2 regions of the Arthrobacter sp. E44 genome follow, and region 2 is predicted to be linked to the other one. Evidence: riboswitches for the same ligand, from Rfam matches in the RefSeq annotation. Region 2 holds a riboswitch; the other holds the start of a gene.

The links. A riboswitch is a leader RNA that binds a small molecule or an ion and turns the genes downstream of it on or off. The one in region 2 is predicted to bind cyclic di-AMP.
Region 1: another riboswitch for cyclic di-AMP. It lies ahead of ACETK3_RS07855 (hypothetical protein); the one in region 2 lies ahead of ACETK3_RS06360 (C40 family peptidase).

The regions. Positions count from the first base shown of each region.
Region 1 covers NZ_JBHDJA010000006.1:170,671-174,486, forward strand. The annotation lists gene upp (uracil phosphoribosyltransferase) at 1-589, shown strand, start outside; gene ACETK3_RS07850 (glyoxalase superfamily protein) at 634-1,050, shown strand; gene ACETK3_RS07855 (hypothetical protein) at 1,228-1,980, opposite strand; cyclic di-AMP (ydaO/yuaA leader) riboswitch at 1,986-2,146, opposite strand; gene ACETK3_RS07860 (ArnT family glycosyltransferase) at 2,318-3,816, opposite strand, start outside.
Region 2 covers NZ_JBHDJA010000005.1:63,544-67,359, reverse strand. The annotation lists gene ACETK3_RS06365 (NlpC/P60 family protein) at 154-927, opposite strand; gene ACETK3_RS06360 (C40 family peptidase) at 1,090-1,713, opposite strand; cyclic di-AMP (ydaO/yuaA leader) riboswitch at 1,838-2,031, opposite strand; gene ACETK3_RS06355 (M23 family metallopeptidase) at 2,144-2,965, opposite strand; cyclic di-AMP (ydaO/yuaA leader) riboswitch at 2,976-3,218, opposite strand; gene ACETK3_RS06350 (metal-dependent transcriptional regulator) at 3,328-3,816, opposite strand, start outside.

The sequences.
Region 1 (3,816 bases), on a different contig from region 2:
CGTCCTGCGGGACAAGAACACGCCGTCGCCGGTATTCCGCCAGCTGACGGAAGAGCTGGTGACCCTGCTGGCTTACGAGGCCACGCGGGAGGTCCGCACGGAGCCCGTCACCATCCAGACGCCAGTCAGCACCACCATCGGCACGGCATTCACCAAGCCCACACCGCTGGTGGTTCCCATTCTGCGTGCCGGCCTGGGAATGCTGGAGGGCATGACCAAGCTGGTCCCCACGGCCGAGGTGGGCTTCCTGGGTATGGCCCGGGACGAGGAAACGCTGGACATCATCACCTATGCCGAGCGCCTTCCGGAGGACCTGACGGGCCGCCAGGTCTTCGTGCTGGACCCCATGCTGGCCACCGGCGGCACCCTGCGTGAGGCCATCAAGTTCCTGTTCAAGCGGGGCGCTTCCGACGTCACCTGCATCTGCCTGCTGGCTGCCCCTGAAGGCCTGGCCCGGCTGGAAGAGGAACTCTCGGGCGCGAACGTGCACATCGTCCTGGCCTCCATCGACGAGAAGCTCAACGAGAAGTCCTACATCGTTCCCGGCCTGGGCGACGCCGGCGACCGGCTCTACGGCATCGCAGGGTAGTTTTTACCCTTTTTCACTCGTCGTCCTGCCGCTAGCCTGTGCGGATGGACTGGAAACTCGAACTTGTCTTTGTCCCTGTATCCGACGTTGACCGCGCCAAGGACTTCTATGTCAACAAGGTGGGCTTCAACGCGGACTACGACGAGCGGCCGTCGGACCACGTGCGCTTCGTACAGCTGACGCCGCCCGGCTCTGCCTGCTCCATCTGCATGGGCGAGGGGCTTTTGGACGCCCCTCCCGGCACGGGAACCACCCTCCAGATGGTGGTCGACGACATCCAAAAGGCGCATGACCACCTGAAGAACAATGGTGTGGACGTCAGTGACATCGAAGTGCTGCCTTGGGGCCACTTCGTTTACTTCGCCGACCCGGACGGCAATAAGTGGGCCGTCCAGTACATCCCTTGGCGGAATGCCGGGCAGGATGCAGCTCAGGCCGGCAGTACGCCCAGCAACGCTTAAAACAGACCGCGGGCCGCATCGTGATGATGCGGCCCGCGGTCTGTCGCTGGAATCCCCGGCGTTACCCCGTGGCCAAGGCGTACGACGGCGGGTGGCGGGACCAGCCGTCGGCTGTCCTTGGAGCCGGGAGGTTCAGCTGAAGGTTTCCCTTTGCGGCGCTATGCCAGGGAGAGGTGCCTAGTACCAGTTGTGCGCCAGGTGGAAGTTCAGCGCACCGCACGGAGACTGGTAGCTCTTCTTGATGTAATCCAGGCCCCAGTTGATCTGCGTGCGGTAGTTGGTCAGGTAGTCGGCGCCGGCGCTGGCCATCTTCTCTGCAGGCAGGGACTGGACGATGCCGTAGGCGCCGCTGCTGGGATTCGTGGCCGTGGTGGTCCAGTCGGACTCCTTGGTCCACAGCGTCTGCAGGCACTGCATCTGGTCAGGTCCCCAGCCAAAGGTTGCCAGCTGGCCGGCAGCATAAGCCTGGGCACCGGCGGGATCATTCACCGCGACGACGGGTGCCGGCGCAGGAGCGGGTGCCGGAGCCGGGGCAGGAGCCGGGGCGGGTGCCGGAGCCGCGGCAGGTGCCGGGGCTTCCGCTGCGGGGGCCGCCGGTGCAGGCGCGGGGGCTGGTTCCGCTGCCTGGGGGGCTACGCTGATTGCCGCCGGAACGGACGCTGCCGGGTTGGAGCGGATTTCGCTCTTCTCGATGCTCATTTGGGCGTCGGCCGCTGCCGTGGAAGAGTTTGATTCGGTGGATGACACCGGGGTCATGCTGCTGGTTGCCTGGCCTGCCGCGCCTACCCCCACGAGCACCGCGCAGGATGCTGCAAGGATCCCGGCACGCACGCCCAGGCTGGTCTTCTTTGCTGGTTTCTTGGCCGGTTCCTGCTGTGCCAGATGTTTACCCTTGGCATGCAGGCATGCTTCTGCCGTGTTTTTGGACATGATTGATCGCCTCTCACACCTGCGGAGTTAGCTGTCGGGTTCGGATGAGGGCATCCGGCCGCACGGAAAGATCACGTACGTGCTTAACCCCAAGGGCGTTCATCGCCCGGGACGGTGGGTCCCCCGCCTCTGCCGTTGCTCAATCGGAATCCGGGGGAAGCGGCAGAGCTTGGCGTCAACCCGGGATATGCGGCCCGAACGGGAGCCGCACCCAATCGACGGTACAGGAAAAGCGAAGCAAAGTCACATTTAGGTAACGGAAGTCACGGCCTCCAGCGCGCCGGCTTGCTTCTGGCGTGCGGTTGAATCGTTACGTTCAGGACACCAGGCCGTGTTGTTACCGTGCCAGGAGGTAGATAGTGGTGCCGCCGATGCTCTGCGCACTGAAGTTCTGCGAAACCCACTCGGCGATCCGGCCGACGGCATCCGAACCGGAGCTGGACGGCATGGCCCCGCCGGCAATGAAGTAGTGGATTTTTCCCTGCGCGACGAGGTCTTGGAACTGCGCCAGGGTGGGGGAGGGGTCGGTGCCGTTGAAGCCGCCCACGGCCATCACCGGCAGTTCCGTGGCGAGCTGGTACCCGGCGGCATTGTTGGAGCCCACTACCGCTGCTGCCCAGGTGTAATTGGTTGCACCGTCTTTGAGCGCGGCCACAAGATCCGCTGGTGGAGTAGGTGCGCCGAGGAGGCCACCGAGTCCGCCGCCGGGCCTGCCCCCGAAGTTAGCGCCGCCAGGGTTTGTTCCGGCCGGGGCGGCCTGCTGCTGGGAACCCTGCTGCTGGAAGCCCTGCCCCATGGGACCCTGGCCCGTGACGCCCTGTCCGGCGCCCCGGCCCGAAGGGCTCCGACCGGTCGAACTGAAGCCTCCCGGTCCGCGGCCGCCGGCGCCTAAGCCCGAGGCTGGCCCCGCACTGACGATCGCCCCGCTGTGTGCCGTAGCCGCGGTGGTGACGGAGTAGGCCAGCGGACCGGGGAGCGACGCAGCGATGGCGAGGGCCGCCGTCGTCCGCTGCATGGAAGCCAAGCGCAGGAACTTGCCCAGCCCAATGCCTGCTGCGGCTGCCAAACTTCCGCCGAGCACCAGCCAGCGCAGCCAAGGGCCGTAGGCGGACGTGGTTCCCAGCAGGTAGAAGGCCATAAGCGACGCCACGGCCACTGCTGAAGCGAGGAAGATGCGGGCAGCCGCTTGCCTGCGGCGCTGCCACAGGAGAACGCTGCCCAGGCCTGCCATTCCGGCGATTCCCGGTGCCAGTGCCACCGCGTAGTAGGGGTGGATGATGCCGGCCATGAAGCTGAACACCAGGCCCGTTACCAGGATCCACGAGCCCCAGACGATGACGGAAGCGCGGACAACATCTGTTCGCGGAGCCCGCCGCCCCACCCACAGCAGCCCCGCCGCAAGGATGAGTGCGGACGGCAGCAGCCATGCGATCTGGCCGCCGAACTCGCTGTTGAACATCCGGAACAGGCCCGGAACGCCCCAGCCGTTGCCGCCGCCCACACTGCCCGTTTCGTCGCCCGTGAGCCTGCCCAGGCCGTTGTAGCCCAACGTCAGCTCCAGGATGGAGTTGTTCTGCGACCCGCCAATGTAGGGCCGCATGTTCGCCGGCGTCAGCTCGACGGCCAGCAGCCACCAGCCGGCAGAAACCACCATCGCTGCTCCCGCGGCTGCCAGACGGATCAACCGCCGCCGGGTGCCGCCCGGAGCTGCCACCATGTAGGCGAGGGCGAACCCGGGAACCACCAGCAGGACCTGAAGCTGCTTGGCGAGAAACCCAAAGCCCAGGAATACCCCGGCCAGCAGGAGCCACCGAGGCCGGTCCTCCTGGACCGCGC
Region 2 (3,816 bases):
GTAATCGCCGCCCGGATTCCCTGCGGGGAACGTTCCCCAGCAGGGCAGGCATCAGTCCCCTGCGGGGAACTTCTTAAACGCCAAGGACCCCCGCTGCGAGGGCGGGGGTCCTTGGACAAGCACTGGCTGTTGCCAGTGCCGGACATGCGGTGCTTACCTGACGTGGATGAAAACCGGCCCGGAGCCCACGTTTGCGCTGAAGACCACGGTGTCGTTGCCGTTGAAGCCGCCATGCACGGCCATGCCGTTTCCGGCGTAAACAGCGATGTGTGCCATTCCTCCGCCACCATCGGCGTAGTAGATCAGGTCGCCGGGCTGTGCCTGGGAAGCAGGCACCGTGTCCCCCAGGGACAGGTAGCCGGCGGGCCAGTCGTGGAAGTGGATGCCGACGGCGGCCAGGGCGTTGGTCACCAGCATGGTGCAGTCCTGGTGGACGCCAAGCTGGGCGTAGGCGGCGGAGAGGATTGCAGCACCCTTGCCGCTGGCAGAAGCCTGGGCTGCGGGAGCGGCCGGGGCAGCGGCGGTGGCGACCTTGGCGGTGACCTTGGGAGCGGCAACGGGCTGGGCGGCGGGAGCAGGGGCAGCTTCCTCCACCTGAACCTGGGGCTCGGGCTCGACGACGGGGGCCGGCGTGGTGGTCACAGCTGGCTTCTCGAAGCTGATCGCAATGGTGGAAGCGGCGGAAATCGGGGCGTCGACGGCGGATTCAACTTCCAGCGCGGAGGCGGGAGCAGAGTCGCGTTTGACGTTGGCATCGGCGGCGTTGGCCGCAATGCCGCTGGTCAGGACCAGGCCGGAAGCGGCGGCGATGACCGCAGCCTGGCGGCCCATGCCGCCGGCGTTGTCGCTGACAGCCTTGGCAATGACAGCGATCGAGTTGGTCTTGGTGACCTCGGCGCGGTGCCGTGCGGTAGCACGAGTCGTCATCAGTTCTCTCTTTCGTTTTCCTTGCAACCGCAGGTAGGCAGGCAAAGTGTGTTGGACGCGCCGGCATCTTGGGGGTACGCCGGCGCGTCCCGAACGGGGATGTGGTTTCTAGCGAAGAAGCTTTGGGCAAAGAAATAGCCCTTGGAGCACGGAGCCCAAGAACTATTTGTTGAGGTGGTAGTACGACGAGGTACCGGTGGCTGCAGGCGAGTGGAGCAGCGTGCCCTGTGAGGGGTTGAGTGCGCTGATCATCATGCCGTTGCCGACGTAGATGCCAACGTGGGCGCCGCCGTTCTGGACAACCAGGTCACCCGGCTGCGGCGCAGAGGTGGGGGTCATGATGCTCCACGCGTTGGTGCGGGGAATGCTGATGCCTGCCTGGGCGTAAACCCACTGCACGAACCCGGAGCAGTCCCAGCCGGTGACGGGGCTGGTGCCGCCCCACACGTACGAGTGGCCGATGCCGGTGTAGGCGATGGCTGCGATGCCCGAGGTCGCCGCCGAGGAGACGGTCTGGGCGGTCTTGGCGGCCGGCGCGGCGTCCTGGCCGGCAGCAGCAGCAGCGTTGGCCGTGTCGGTGGACTGGGTACGCACCGGCTGCACCTTGGGAGCAGCGGTGGTTTTGACCACGGGACGTTCAAAGGAAACCGTGGCGGTGGGGGCAGCGGTGACGGCGAGGGCCGTTTGGGCCGAACCGGACTCAGTGGAAGCTGAGACACCGGCAGTGGTATCAGCAGCAGTGGCCGGCAGGCCCATGCTCAGGATCAGGCCCGAGGCGGCTGCCACAACGGCAGCCTGGCGGCCTACGGTCCCGGCATTTGCACTCACGGCCTTGGAAACGGCATCCAAGGGGTTGGTGCGAACCGTTTGCGCACGGTGGCGCGCAGAATTATGGCGTGAAGACACGAAGGTAGCCTCTCCCAATGCCTGCGAGGTGAGCTGTCGGATTCGGATGGGAGTCACCCGGCCACGCTGCTTCCTGGGAAGCTTGTGACTTAACCCCAAGGCCTTCTGGATGAAGGCCGAAATTGGTTCCCCCGCCCCTGCCAGACGATGAAATGCGAACGGACCTTGAGCGGTGGCAGAGTTAGGCAATCCACTCAAGAGCGTCAACTTCGGAAAAGTTGACGCGAGTTAGACGGTACAGCAGTTTTGTTTCAATGTCACATTCAGGTCACGGCTAGTCACGGCGATCTGAGAGTGCGCAATCATTCGGTTACAACCAGCCCATGGGATCGACCACTTCGCCATTGACCTGGACTTCGAAGTGCAGGTGGCAGCCGGTGGATGCACCAGTGGTGCCGCTCAGCGCCACCACGTCCCCGCGGGAGACGGTCTGGCCCACCTTCACATTGAAGGACGACAGGTGGTTGTACGTGGTTTCCAGCCCGTTTCCGTGGTCGATGACCACTCGGTTTCCGCCGCCGAACTGATGCCAGCCCGCGAAGGTCACGGTACCCGTGGCGGCCGCCAGGACGGATGTCCCACACTGCGCCACGAAGTCCTGGCCCCGGTGGAAGTCGCCCGAGCCTCCAGTAATCGGGCTGACCCGGTAACCGAAGGGGGAAGCGGTGGCAAGGGATGCCAGCGGTGCGGCCAGGGTGCCGGCTGACGCGGCACGCGTCACGGACCCGGCCGACTGGGCACTCAGCAGTTGCTTTAGCTTCCCGTCCGGGTCGGCCTGGGTCACCACGGCGGACCGGCTGAAGTCGATCTGGGCACCGATGTCGGCCGAGATCTCGGGCTGCGGCGTGACAGAGGAGGCTGCAAGCGGGGCGCTGCCGGCGGCATCAGTGGCCATAACGGGACTTGTGGCGGGCACGGTCACGGTCAGCACCAGGCCGGTGGCCGCCAGAGCAATGCCGGCCTTCTGGCCGATGCCGCTGGCGGCGGCAAACTCCGTCATCTGGCGGAACGGACCCCGGCGGCGGCGGGCGTCGCGATGGAGGTCGCGGGGGCGCTCCGCTGCGACAACTTCGACAACCCGCGGCGCCGAAGGGGGGCCGGCAGCACGGCGGCGTCCCCGGGGGGTTTGCATGGTCAAGAAGGGTTCCTCTCTGGAAAAGCCTGCGGAGTTAGCTGTCGGATTCGGGTCAGAGAGATCAAAGACCCGGCCCGCCAAGGGCAAGCTTCTGCGCAGGGGTATTCCCGGAAGAATCCTTCACTGGAGAGGCTTGCTGCTGACGGACTTCACCCCAAGGCAGTCCCCCGCTGCCGCTTGTGGTTCCCCCGCCTCTGCCAGTAACGACTCGTGCACCCGATCCGCTGGCAGAGCTCGGCTCCGGATCAGGTAACGCTTAAGTTTCAAACGACTGGTTCTACTATAGGGGCTTAAGACCCTAGGTAACAATTCCGTTATCTTTGGCTGGAAGGGCAGGTCCGGGGTATGGAAGCTTCGCTTCAGCCCTGCTTGACGGCCACAAAGACGTGTGCGGCAACCTCCGGCGGAAGCTCCAGCGCTCCTTCAATCCCGGCCACCCGCACCGAGATGTAGTCGCCCACGCGTTCCAGGGCCACTGCAGCGCCGGGCCGGATTCCGCCTTCGTCCAACTGCGACAGCAGCTCCGGCTCCACCTGGATCGGCTCCGCGAGGCGGCTGATGGTCACGCCGGAAGCAGGCACGTAGCTCTTCATCGCCTCCACCAGGCTGATGGCGCCGTCACCGAAGCCGGGGGCCGGCCGGCCGCCCAGCGCGGCAAGGCCCGGGATTGGGTTGCCGTACGGGGATTCGGTGGGGTGGTCCAGCATCTCGTAGATGCGGCGCTCCACCCGCTCACTCATCACATGTTCCCAGCGGCAGGCTTCATCGTGGACGTAGGCCCAGTCCAGCCCGATGACGTCCGCCAGCAGGCGTTCGGCCAGCCGGTGCTTGCGCATCACCTCCGTGGC